DNA from 4 places in the Pseudomonas sp. GW822-FHT07A10 genome. Region 1 is predicted to be linked to each of the others. Evidence: predicted binding sites of a transcription regulator. Region 1 holds the regulator's gene; each other region holds the start of a gene.
The links. Region 1 encodes sigma-54, which starts transcription at its own class of promoters, with help from an activator protein. Its sites were predicted from a motif close to ANTGGCATNNANNTTGCTNT; they were not measured.
Positions count from the first base shown of each region.

Region 2: the regulator sigma-54 is predicted to act here: its motif matches at 1,862-1,881, upstream of flgB (flagellar basal body rod protein FlgB).
Region 3: the regulator sigma-54 is predicted to act here: its motif matches at 1,760-1,779, upstream of AC1RL4_RS18560 (flagellar basal body rod protein FlgF).
Region 4: the regulator sigma-54 is predicted to act here: its motif matches at 2,013-2,032, upstream of glnK (P-II family nitrogen regulator).

Region 1 covers NZ_JBXAKV010000015.1:25,331-28,516, forward strand. Annotated here, with positions in the region: gene ptsN (PTS IIA-like nitrogen regulatory protein PtsN) at 1-61, opposite strand, end outside; gene hpf (ribosome hibernation-promoting factor, HPF/YfiA family) at 74-382, opposite strand; gene AC1RL4_RS22620 (RNA polymerase factor sigma-54) at 457-1,950, opposite strand; gene lptB (LPS export ABC transporter ATP-binding protein) at 2,135-2,860, opposite strand; gene lptA (lipopolysaccharide transport periplasmic protein LptA) at 2,860-3,186, opposite strand, start outside.
Region 2 covers NZ_JBXAKV010000022.1:15,773-18,958, forward strand. Annotated here, with positions in the region: gene AC1RL4_RS27000 (chemotaxis protein CheV) at 1-784, shown strand, start outside; gene cheR (protein-glutamate O-methyltransferase CheR) at 831-1,658, shown strand; gene flgB (flagellar basal body rod protein FlgB) at 1,924-2,331, shown strand; gene flgC (flagellar basal body rod protein FlgC) at 2,335-2,778, shown strand; gene flgD (flagellar hook assembly protein FlgD) at 2,795-3,186, shown strand, end outside.
Region 3 covers NZ_JBXAKV010000010.1:226,248-229,433, reverse strand. Annotated here, with positions in the region: gene flgH (flagellar basal body L-ring protein FlgH) at 1-81, opposite strand, end outside; gene flgG (flagellar basal-body rod protein FlgG) at 134-919, opposite strand; gene AC1RL4_RS18560 (flagellar basal body rod protein FlgF) at 965-1,705, opposite strand; gene AC1RL4_RS18555 (sigma-54-dependent phenylalanine hydroxylase transcriptional regulator PhhR) at 2,056-3,186, opposite strand, start outside.
Region 4 covers NZ_JBXAKV010000002.1:287,247-290,432, reverse strand. Annotated here, with positions in the region: gene AC1RL4_RS04780 (ammonium transporter) at 97-1,434, opposite strand; gene glnK (P-II family nitrogen regulator) at 1,470-1,808, opposite strand; gene AC1RL4_RS04770 (accessory factor UbiK family protein) at 2,225-2,491, shown strand; gene AC1RL4_RS04765 (BRO-N domain-containing protein) at 2,889-3,186, shown strand, end outside.

The sequences.
Region 1 (3,186 bases):
TGCCGCCCGGCACGTTCACCAGGGAACGGCCGGGGGTCAGGATGCTTTCAAGTCGGATCATGGGTTGGGAGTGTTAACGACCGGTCGCGCCCTGGAGGAGGCTCTGGGTCTTTTCCTTATGCTTTTTGAGTTGTTTATCCAGCTTGTCGGTCAGTGCGTCGATCGCTGCGTACATATCGGTATGTTCCGCGTTAGCGACCACCTCATTGCCGGGAATATGCAGCGTGGCTTCGATTTTCTGCTTGAGCTTCTCGACCGTCATCGTGACCTGCACGTTGGTGATCTTGTCGAAATGCCTCTCTAATCGTTCGAGTTTTTCGCCGATGTAGGTGCGAAGAGGTTCGGTCACTTCCAGTTGGTGTCCACTGATGTTGACTTGCATACAGCTTCTCCTTCGTTGCCAGTGCATAAAGCGGTAGATCCGATGATCTACCACTGGAACGCTGTGGCGTGGCTCTACATCAACCGCTTTCGTTCGCTCGAAGGCGCGATTCCTAGGGATTCGCGGTACTTGGCGACGGTGCGGCGAGCCACCTGAATGCCTTGTGCCTCCAGTAAACCAGCGATCTTGCTGTCACTCAACGGCTTTTTCTGATTTTCCGCGGCAACCAGTTTTTTGATGATCGCGCGGATCGCCGTGGACGAGCATTCACCGCCTTCGGAGGTGCTGACGTGGCTGGAAAAAAAGTATTTCAGTTCATAGATGCCCCGTGGGGTATGCATGAATTTTTGCGTGGTCACCCGTGAAATCGTCGATTCGTGCATGCCCACCGCTTCGGCGATGTCATGCAGCACCAACGGTTTCATGGCCTCGTCGCCGTACTCCAGGAAGCCGCGTTGATGCTCGACGATCTGGGTGGCCACTTTCATCAGCGTTTCGTTGCGGCTTTGCAGGCTCTTGATGAACCAGCGAGCCTCCTGCAGCTGATTTCGCATGAAGGTGTTGTCAGCGCTGGTATCGGCGCGGCGTACGAAGCCGGCATATTGGGCGTTGACCCGCAGGCGTGGCACCGACTCCTGGTTCAGCTCCACCAGCCAGCGCTCGTTGTCCTTGCGCACGATCACGTCAGGAACGACGTATTCGGCTTCGGTGGACTCGATTTGCGAACCCGGGCGCGGGTTGAGGCTCTGGACCAGTTCGATCACCTGGCGCAGTTCATCTTCCTTGAGCTTCATGCGGCGCATCAGCTGGCTGTAGTCGCGGCTGCCGAGCAGGTCGATGTAATCGGTGACCAGGCGCTTGGCCTCGGTCAGCCAAGGGGTCTTGGCGGGCAGTTGACGCAGTTGCAGCAGCAGGCATTCACCGAGATTGCGGGCGCCGATACCGGCGGGCTCGAATTGCTGGATGCGGTGCAGGACGGCTTCGATTTCGTCCAGTTCGATGTCCAGTTCCGGATCGAAGGCCTCGAGGATTTCCTCGAGGGTTTCGTCCAGATAGCCCTGATTGTTGATGCAGTCGATCAGGGTCACGGCGATCAGGCGATCGGTGTCGGACATCGGTGCCAGGTTCAGTTGCCAGAGCAAATGGCTTTGCAGGCTTTCACCGGCCGAAGTACGGGTGGTGAAATCCCACTCGTCGTCATCGTTGCTCGGCAGGCTGCTGGCGCTGGTCTGGTAGACGTCTTCCCAGGCGGTATCGACAGGCAATTCGTTGGGAATGCGCTCGTTCCAGTCGCCTTCCTCAAGGTTATCCACCGTCGGGGCGGTTTCCTGGTAGGAGGGTTCCTGAATGTCGGCGTTGGGTTGCTGTTCGGCTTTGTCGGCCAAGGGGTCGGCGTTATCGAAGTCGTCGCCTTCTTCCTGGCGTTCGAGCATCGGATTGGACTCCAGGGCCTCCTGGATTTCCTGTTGCAGGTCCAGGGTCGACAATTGGAGCAGGCGGATGGCCTGTTGCAGCTGCGGTGTCATCGTCAGCTGCTGGCCCATTCTCAAGACTAGCGATGGTTTCATGGCAGGGGCTTAACACCTTATTCGCCGGCGCACATGCGCCATCCACTACAGGGCGCCGAAGCGCCAAACATAAGCAAATTATATGCCTGAAACTGAAGTGTTTGCCTAGAGCGCTGTAACAATAAAAAACTATTGATTTTTTATTGAGATGAGCGCCGAGGCGACTGGCCAGGCACCTCAGCGCTTACAGGCGGAACTCATGGCCCAGATACACTTCCTTGACCAGTTCGTTGGCCAGGATGGTGGCGGAGTCGCCTTCAGCGATCAGCTGGCCATCGTTGACGATGTAGGCGGTTTCGCAGATGTCCAGGGTTTCACGGACGTTATGGTCAGTGATCAGCACGCCAATGCCTTTGGCTTTGAGGTGATGGATGATCTGCTTGATGTCGCCCACCGAGATTGGGTCCACGCCGGCGAAGGGTTCGTCGAGGAGGATGAATTTCGGGTTGGTGGCCAGTGCCCGGGCGATTTCCACCCGACGGCGTTCACCACCGGACAGGCTCATGCCAAGGCTGTCACGAATGTGGTGGATGTGAAATTCCTGCAGTAGGCTTTCCAGCTCTTTGCGGCGACCGGCCTTGTCGAGCTCCTTACGGGTTTCGAGGATGGCCATGATGTTGTCGGTCACCGACAGCTTGCGGAAGATCGACGCTTCTTGCGGAAGATAGCCGATACCGGCCTTCGCGCGACCATGCATCGGCTGGTGGCTGACGTCCAGGTCATCGATCAGTACGCGCCCCTGATCGGCCTGTACCAGGCCCACGATCATGTAGAAACAGGTGGTTTTGCCGGCGCCGTTGGGGCCAAGCAGGCCGACGATCTGGCCGCTGTCGATGGACAGGCTGACGTCGCGCACGACCTGGCGGCTCTTGTAGCTCTTGGCCAGGTGCTGAGCTTTCAGAGTTGCCATTACTGGGTTTTCTCGTCGGTTTTCTTCTTCGGCTGGATCACCATGTCGATACGCGGACGTGCCTCGGTGACCTTGCTGCCCGTGGCGCGACCGGCGCTGGCCAATTTTTTCACCGTGTCATAGACGATTTTTTCGCCCTGGGTGACGTTGTTGTCCTTGTCGACAACTTTGGCCTTGTCGATCAGTACGACGCGGTTTTGCGCGGCGTGATATTGGATGGTCACGCCCCAACCCTGAACAGGCTTGGTGTCGCCAGCTGTTTGCAATTGCTCGAAGTACGCCAGGTTGCCCACCGAGGTCACCACGTCGATGTCGCCAGTCGGGGT
Region 2 (3,186 bases), on a different contig from region 1:
CCTGATGCCCAAGTCCAGTCCTGTCGTGTGCGGTGTGGCGAATATTCGGGGGGCAACCATTCCGATCCTGGATCTGGCGATGGCGACCGGTGCCGGTCGGTTGCTGGACCAGAGCAATCCCTTCGTGATCATCACGGAGTACAACACCAAGACCCAGGGTTTCCTGGTTCGGTCGGTGGAGCGCATCGTCAACATGAACTGGGAGGAGATTCATCCGCCACCCAAGGGCACGGGGCGCGATCACTACCTGACGGCTGTGACTCGGGTCGACAACCAGTTAGTCGAAATCATCGACGTCGAGAAGGTGCTGGCGGAAGTGGCGCCGACGCCGGAAGCGATTTCGGTGGGCGTGGTTGATGTTGAAACCCAGCACAAGGCGCTCTCTTTGCGCGTATTGACGGTCGACGACTCGTCGGTGGCGCGCAAGCAGGTGACCCGTTGCCTGCAAACGATCGGTGTCGAAGTGGTGGCGTTGAACGATGGTCGGCAAGCGCTGGATTACCTGCGCAAGCTGGTCGACGAGGGCAAGAAGCCGGAAGAAGAGTTCCTGATGATGATCTCCGACATCGAGATGCCGGAGATGGACGGGTACACCCTGACGGCCGAGATCCGCAACGACCCGCGCATGCAAAAGCTCCATATCATCCTGCATACTTCGTTGTCGGGTGTGTTCAATCAGGCGATGGTCAAGAAGGTCGGTGCCGATGACTTCCTGGCCAAGTTCCGTCCTGATGACCTGGCATCCCGGGTAGTCGACCGGATCAAAGCAGCAGATAACAGCTAGAGGCCTTCTGCCCCTGGCGGTCAACACGATTTAAGAGGCGGTATCTTTGTCTACGGGTAATTTGGATTTCGAACAGTTCCGGGTATTCCTGGAAAAAGCCTGTGGCATTTTGCTCGGTGAAAACAAGCAATATCTGGTCTCGAGCCGTCTCAACAAACTGATGGAACAGCAGGGCATCAAATCGTTGGGTGAGCTGGTTCAGCGCATCCAGACCCAGCCGCGCAGCGGTTTGCGCGAGATGGTGGTGGATGCCATGACCACCAACGAAACCCTGTGGTTTCGTGACACCTATCCGTTTGAAGTCTTGAAGAACAAGGTATTGCCTGAAGCGATCAAGGCCAGCCCCGGTCAGCGCCTGCGGATCTGGTCGGCGGCGTGTTCGTCGGGTCAGGAACCATATTCGCTGTCGATGTCCATCGATGAGTTCGAACGGGTCAACATGGGCCAGTTGAAGATGGGCGTGCAGATCGTTGCCACCGACCTGTCCGGCAGCATGCTGACCAACTGCAAGACCGGCGAATACGACAGCCTGGCCATCGGTCGCGGTCTGTCGCCCGAGCGCCTTCAGCGTTACTTCGACCCCAAGGGGCCGGGGCGCTGGGCCATCAAGGCACCAATCAAGAGTCGGGTGGAGTTTCGCTCGTTCAACTTGCTGGACAGCTACGCGAGCCTGGGCAAGTTCGACATCGTGTTCTGCCGCAACGTGCTGATCTACTTCTCCGCCGAGGTGAAGAAAGACATCCTGTTGCGCATTCACAGCACGCTCAAGCCGGGCGGTTATCTGTTCCTTGGCGCGTCCGAAGCGCTGAACGGTTTGCCGGACCATTACCAGATGGTCCAGTGCAGCCCGGGGATCATTTACCAGGCGAAGTGATTCGTTGACGGCATAAAAAACGGGAGTCCATTGGGGCTCCCGTTTTTTTATGCCTGTGACACCACGCTCCCACAGGGTCAAGTGGTGTTCTTTGGATGGTGAGAAGCGGCAGAAAAGCGGCAGGCGGCGGAAATCGGTTGCCGCTTTTCTGGCATTGCCGCCTCACCACTGCCCGCAAAGCCCCGGTTTACGGGGTTTTTTGAATTGGCACGCCGCTTGCTATGTTCACGTTACGAAAAATCAGGTCACCCGAAGGTTTCCCGACATGAGCATCAGCTTCGATAAAGCGCTCGGTATCCACGAACAAGCCCTGGGCTTCCGCGCTCAGCGTGCCGAAGTCCTGGCCAACAACATCGCCAACGCCGACACCCCGAACTACAAGGCTCGGGATCTGGACTTCTCGAAAGTGCTCGCCGAGCAGAACGAGAAAACCAAAAACGGCAAGTTCGCCTTGAGCATGACCAACAGCCGTCACATCGAAGCTGAAGGCCTGGGCAATGGCGACGAGTCGCTGATGTATCGCACGCCGATGCAACCGTCGATCGACCAGAACACCGTGGACGCCCAACTGGAACAGTCGAACTACGCGGAAAACGCGGTCAACTTCCAGGCCAGCTTCACCCTGCTCAACAGTAAATTCAAAGGGCTGGTGTCAGCCCTGCGCGGAGAGTAATTCATGTCCCTGTCCAGTGTTTTCAACATTGCCGGTAGCGGCATGAGTGCCCAGACCACTCGCCTGAACACCGTTGCCAGTAACATCGCCAACGCCGAGACCGTTTCGTCGAGCATCGACCAGACCTACCGCGCCCGTCACCCGGTGTTCGCCACCATGTTCCAGGGCGGCCAGAGCGGCGGCAGCGATTCGCTGTTCCAGAACCAGGACGCGGCCGGTCAAGGCGTGCAAGTGCTGGGCGTGGTCGAAGACCAGAGCAACCTTGAAGCGCGCTACGAGCCGAACCATCCGGCCGCTGATGCCAAGGGCTACGTCTACTACCCGAACGTCAACGTCGTCGAAGAAATGGCCGACATGATTTCCGCAAGCCGTTCGTTCCAGACCAACGCAGAAATGATGAACACCGCCAAAACCATGATGCAGAAGGTCCTGACCCTCGGTCAGTGATAAGGGGCGACTTTCGATGAGTGTTACCGATACCACCAGCGGCGTAAGCATCAAGGATGTCCTGGCCAACTCTTCGGTCAAGACCACGACCACCAGTGATGGTCTTTCCGCGGCGACCAGCAGTGCCACCGGCAGCAAGGCATTGGGCAAGGATGCGTTCCTGCAACTGCTGGTCACCCAGCTGAAAAACCAGAACCCGCTCGATCCTCAGGACAACAGCGCGTTCGTAGCCCAGTTGGCGCAGTTCAGTAGTCTGGAAGGCATCACCACGCTGAACGACACCGTCAGCGGTATTGCCGGCAACTACAACTCCTCGCAAGCCTTGCAGGCTTCTTCGCTGGTGGGCCGCTCGGTCATCGCGCAGACCGACAAAGCGGTGGTTGATACCTCCAAGAGCCTCAACGGTAC
Region 3 (3,186 bases), on a different contig from region 1:
ATTGGGCTTTGGCGTCGGACCGACGCACCCCGCCAGCGCGGCGACCCCACTCAGTGCCAGAACAGATACGAAGCGATTCATGACCCTACCTCACGGTGTTGCAGGCGACCTCATGGCCGCCTCATAGACTTGATTACAGATTCTGCGTTACGAACGAGAGCATCTGGTCGGCGGTGGAGATCACTTTGGAGTTCATCTCGTAGGCGCGCTGAGTGGTGATCATGTTGACCATCTCTTCAACGGTGCTGACGTTGGACGTTTCCAGAGTGTTCTGCAGCGTGGTGCCAAAACCGGCCAGGCCCGGGGTGCCGACTTGCGGCGCGCCACTGGCAGCGGTTTCCAGGAACAGGTTGTTACCCACCGCTTGCAGGCCGGCCGGGTTGATGAAGTCGGCGGTTTGCAGGTTGCCGATCACCTGGGAGGCGGGGTTGCCGGCAACGGTGATGGACACGGTGCCGTCACGACCAACGGTGAACGTCTGGGCGTTGTTCGGAATGACAATGGCCGGCTCCAGGGCAAAGCCGCTGGCGTTGACGATCTGGCCGTTGGAATCCAGGTGGAAGGTACCGTCACGGGTGTAGGACGTGGTGCCATCGGGCTGCAGGATCTGGAAGAAACCGCGACCGTCGATGGCCATGTCCAATGGCTGCTCGGTGGTTTGCAGGCTGCCGGCGGTGAAGTTTTTCTGGGTGCCGACGATGCGCACACCGGTACCCACTTGCAGACCCGACGGCAGTTCGCTGTCCTGGGTCGACTGGGCGCCTGGCTGGCGTTTGATCTGATACAGCAAGTCCTGGAACTCGGCGCGGTCACGTTTGAAACCCGTGGTCGATACGTTCGCCAGGTTGTTGGAAATGGTGGTGAGGTTGGTGTCCTGGGCGGACAGACCTGTTTTGGCAACCCATAGAGCCGGAAGCATTCGTTTCTCCTCGTGCGCCTGTTTTACGGCGCGACGTTCTGATAATTAGCTGATCTGCAAGACCCGAGCCATGGCCTGGTCATCGTCTTTGGCGGTGTTCATCATCTTGATGTGCAGCTCGAACTGCTTGGCCAGCGCCAGTACCGAAGTCATTTCTTCCACGGCATTGACGTTGCTCGACTCGAGAAACCCAGACACCAGTTTGACGCCGGCATCGGCTTGCGCCGGCTTGCCGTCCTTGGTGTGGATCGAACCGTCCAGGCCTTTGGTCATGTTCTTGAAGTCCGGGTTGACCAGTTTGATGCGGTCGACTTCGGCCATCACCCGCGGGCCTTCACCCATCGCACGGATGCTGACGGTGCCGTCTTCGCCAACTTCGATCTGCTGCTCGGGCGGCACGGCAATCGGCCCGCCATTGCCCATCACCGGCATGCCGTTGCCGGCGCGCAGTACGCCCAGCGCGTCAACGTTCAGGCTACCGGTGCGCACGTAGCTTTCACCGCCATCGGGGTTTTGCACGGCGATCCAGCCGTTGCCTTGCACCGCGACATCGAGGTCGCGACCGGTTTGCACCAGGGCGCCCGGGGAGAAGTCGGTAGCCGGACGTTCGCTCATGGCAAACGCACGCGCCGGAAAGCTGTCACCAAACACCGGCATCGAACGGGCCTGCTCCAGGTCCTTCTGAAAACCATTGGTAGAGATGTTCGCCAGGTTGTTGGCATGAGCCTTCTGCGCCAGTGCATTCTGGCTGGCGCCGGTCATTGCCACATAAAGGTACTTGTCCACACTCTTTCCTCTGCATGCCGGACGTTTGCCGCCCACCGCTGTACTGCTGAGCCATAAGCAATTTGCAGACCAACTTTTTTCTGGCGGCGCCGGGCCCGGCAAACAAAGGACTTGAGGGGTTTAGAGAGGAATGGGGGAATGAATCGAAGACGAAAAACCGGCGGTGTCATGCCGCTTACGGCAAGCATCGACCTTTGCAGTCAACACAGAACTCTGTGGCGAGGGGGCTTGCCCCCGTTCGGTTGCGAAGCGGCCGCAAAATCATCCGACGCGTTTTACCTGACACTATACGGTTGCTGCATTTGGGGCCGCTTCGCAACCCAACGGGGGCAAGCCCCCTCGCCACAGGTTTAAACACCCGGCTCTTTGCCCACCTCATACTCGCGTAACTTATTGGCAATGGTGGTATGGGAAACCCCCAGTCGCTTGCCCAGTTGCCGACTGCTCGGATACTCGGAATACAAGCGCTCCAGCACCGCTTTCTCGAAGCGCCCGACAATCTCGTCCAGCCCGCCCTCGAGGGAGAAATCGCCAAGCGGCTGACGCACGCCGTAGTCCGGCAGACGAATGTGCTCGGCTTTGACGGTGCCGCCCTCGCACAGGGAAACCGCCTGAAACAGCACGTTTTCCAACTGCCGCACGTTACCCGGCCAGTGATAGTGACTGAGCCGTTCCATCGCCGCCGGCGCCAGTTTCGGCAGTGGGCAACCGATCTGTCGACTGGCCTGATCGAGGAAGTGCTCCACCAGCGGCGCCAGTCCGTCGAGGCATTCGCGCAGCGGCGGGATGTGCAGCGAGAGCACGTTCAAGCGGTGGTACAAGTCCTGGCGAAACTCACCGCGAGCACACAGCTCGGACAAGTCCACCTGAGTCGCGCAGATCACCCGCACATCCAGATAGACCTCTTCATCGCTGCCAACACGACGGAAGCAACCGTCCTGCAGAAAGCGCAGCAATTTCACCTGCAAGCGCGGGCTCATTTCGCCGACGCCATCGAGAAACAACGTACCGCCCGCCGTCAGCTCCAGGAGCCCGAGCTTGCCTTCGGCCCGCGCCCCTTCGAAGGCGCCGGGGCCGTAGCCGAACAATTCAGTCTCGGCCATGGACTCAGGCAGGCCGGCGCAGTTGAGCGCCATCAGCGGTGATTGCCCACGCGGGCTCGCCAGGTGACAAGCCCGCGCCAACAACTCTTTGCCGGTGCCGGTTTCGCCTTCGATCAATAGCGGCGCATCCAGTGGTGCCATGCGCCGCGCTTCGCGAACCACCGCCGCCATCACTTTCGAACTTTGGAAAATGCTGTCGAAGCCGCGCAACTCCTGTTTGCGCACGTTATAGATGCGCTCGCCCACCCGGTCCGCCCGGTGCAGCGTCAACACCGCACCGGCCATGGCCTCGCTTTCGTCATGCTCCGATTGCAGCGGCGCGATGTCGGCGAGGAACACGTCACCCTTGACCTTCACCCGCAAGCCGTTGATCCGCGA
Region 4 (3,186 bases), on a different contig from region 1:
CTGAACGTGTATGAAAAAACCTTTCAGCCTTTCCTTCACTGACAAAATCAAGACAAAAAAATACCCGGCAAGCCGGGCATTTTTTTGTAGGCGTGCTTACAAGTTGTAGCCGCGTTCGTTGTGCAGCGCCAGATCGATGCCGACTGCCTCTTCTTCCTCGGTGATACGCAGACCGATGACAGCGTCCAGCACCTTGAGGATGATGAAGGTGACGATCGCGGTGTAGATCACCGTGAAGCCCACACCTTTGCACTGAATCCAGACTTGAGCCGCGATGTCGGTGACGGTGCCGAAACCACCCAGGGACGGTGCCGCGAACACACCAGTCAGGATCGCGCCGAGGATACCGCCGATACCGTGCACGCCAAAGGCATCCAGGGAATCGTCATAACCGAGTTTGCGTTTCAGGGTAGTCGCGCAGAAGAAGCACACCACGCCTGCTGCCAGACCGATCACCAGAGCGCCCATCGGGCCCACGGTGCCAGCGGCCGGAGTGATTGCAACCAGACCGGCCACCACACCCGAGGCGATACCCAGTGCACTTGGCTTGCCGTGAGTGATCCACTCGGCAAACATCCAGCCCAGCGCCGCAGCGGCGGTGGCGATCTGAGTCACCAGCATCGCCATGCCTGCAGTGCCGTTGGCTGCGGCAGCGGAACCGGCGTTGAAACCGAACCAGCCGACCCACAACATCGCAGCACCCATCAAGGTGTAACCGAGGTTGTGCGGCGCCATTGGAGTGGTCGGGAAGCCTTTACGCTTGCCCAGTACCAGGCACGCAATCAGACCGGCCACACCGGCGTTGATATGAACCACGGTGCCACCGGCGAAGTCCAGAACACCCCAGTCCCACAATAGGCCGCCGTTGCCGGACCAGACCATGTGCGCAATCGGTGCGTAAACCAGGGTAAACCACACGCCCATGAAAATCAGCATGGCGGAGAACTTCATCCGCTCGGCGAAGGCGCCGACGATCAGTGCCGGGGTAATGATGGCGAAGGTCATCTGGAAGGTGACGAACACTGCCTCAGGGAACAGCGCCGCAGGCCCGGTCAGACTCGCAGGCGTGATACCGGCGAGGAAGGCCTTGTTCAGGCTCCCGAAGAACGAGTTGAAATTGATGACGCCCTGTTCCATGCCGGTGGTGTCGAACGCGACGCTGTAGCCATAAATGACCCACAGAACGCTGATCAGACCGGTAATGGCGAAGCACTGCATCATCACGGAAAGAAGGTTTTTCGACCGAACCATGCCGCCGTAGAACAGCGCGAGGCCGGGAATGGTCATGAACAGCACCAGGGCTGTCGAGGTCATCATCCAGGCGGTGTCGCCGGAGTTGAGGACTGGGGCCGCCACTTCGTCTGCCGCCATGGCCAGGCCGGGCATTACGAGGGACAACAGGGCTCCTAGCCCTGCGATTTTACGCAGAGTCATATTGTTTTCTCCTGGGGCGTTGGGTTTGTGGCGGCTTAGATTGCGTCGGTATCGGTTTCGCCGGTACGGATGCGAATCGCCTGTTCCAGATTGACCACGAAGATCTTGCCGTCACCGATCTTGCCGGTGTTGGCGGCCTTGGTTATCGCCTCGATAACCCGGTCCAGATCCTTGTCGTCAATGGCGACATCGATCTTCACCTTGGGCAGAAAATCGACCACGTACTCCGCGCCGCGATACAGCTCGGTGTGACCCTTCTGCCGACCGAAGCCTTTGACCTCAGTAACGGTAATGCCCTGCACGCCGATCTCGGACAGCGACTCGCGCACGTCGTCCAATTTGAACGGCTTGATGATGGCAGTGACTAGCTTCATGAAAACTCTCTCCCGAATTGGTGGACTTGCCCCAGGAAAACAAACCCGACTCAAGTCTAAGCGCAGTGCCTGGCTTTGTAACGCATCGTCGGCCTTACCTGCCCATCCGACGCCAGCTAACCACTCCGCACGAAACTTCCCCCGTTCCGCTTGGCGCACTGCATTCGTCACAGCGACTGCATCAGTGCATGGGTCACCAGCGACTAAGCAGAAAGCTTGCCATCTATCCAAAACCCATTGATTTCAAGCCCTTGGCCGCTGCCACAGGCCCTTCCAGTCGATTGACGCAACGGTTACGCACAACAACAGTGCGCGACCGCCCACTCGTATGCGCGAAAAGCGTGCATCCCAGCCGCCGAGATTGACTATAGACACTGCGTGGTACACTGCCCGCCATTGTTGACAGGACATTTCCCATGCTCGCGCCCAAAGACTTCCTCGACGCCCTCAGCGGCACCGCCTCCCGCCTCTTCAGCGGCGACACCCCACTGCCGAAAAGCGAAATCGAAAGCCAGTTCAAGGCTTTGTTGCAGAGCGGCTTCAGCAAGCTGGACCTGGTGAGCCGGGAAGAATTCGATAGTCAGATGGTTGTGCTGGCGCGGACCCGGGCGCGGCTGGAAAGCCTTGAGGCTAAAGTGGCGGAGCTGGAAGCGAAGCTCAATCCAGTTGCTGACGCCGAGTAACCTGGTCGTTCCCGTGCTCTGCGTGGAAACGATCATTCAATGTGTCCTGTAGGAGCTGCCGAAGGCTGCGATCTTTTGATCTTAAGCCCTGCAAACATCCCGGCAACGTCCTACAAAGAGCACCACCGCCGTCCGATTGCGCCGCAAAGCCCCGGTTCCTAAGCTCACCTTCTGCTGAATGTTCAGCACTGGGTTTGGCGACCCTGGAAGCTTAAGGCGCACGACAACCATCCGATAGCGGGCTAATTTCCGCCGCATCGAATCATGGCGGCTGTGCGTGGGAGACCTTCGGGTCTGCCGGGTTCCTTTTGCTCCGGTTCGCCAACCCGCGTACAGCTGCCACCCAATTGTTTGGCGACGATTGCAGGCAGCCCTTTAAGCAAAAGGAGCTGTATCAATGAATCGCGATGACGCTTACCTGATCCCCCACGTCTTCACCCGCCACAAACTCCACATCCACGCCCTACTCCTCGAAAACCAGGCCTGGTTCAGCGCCCGCGACCTCGGCCGATTGCTCCGGCTTTTCCTGGACGAACGAGCGTTACGAAAACTCGATCCCGACCAACACCAAACCGTACAACTGCTCATCCACGGCACTGTAGAAAACACACTGCTGATCAGCGAATCCGGCGTCTACGCATTACTGGTCTACCACTACTGCCCCGAATACCGAGGCCTGCGCGAATGGCTGACCC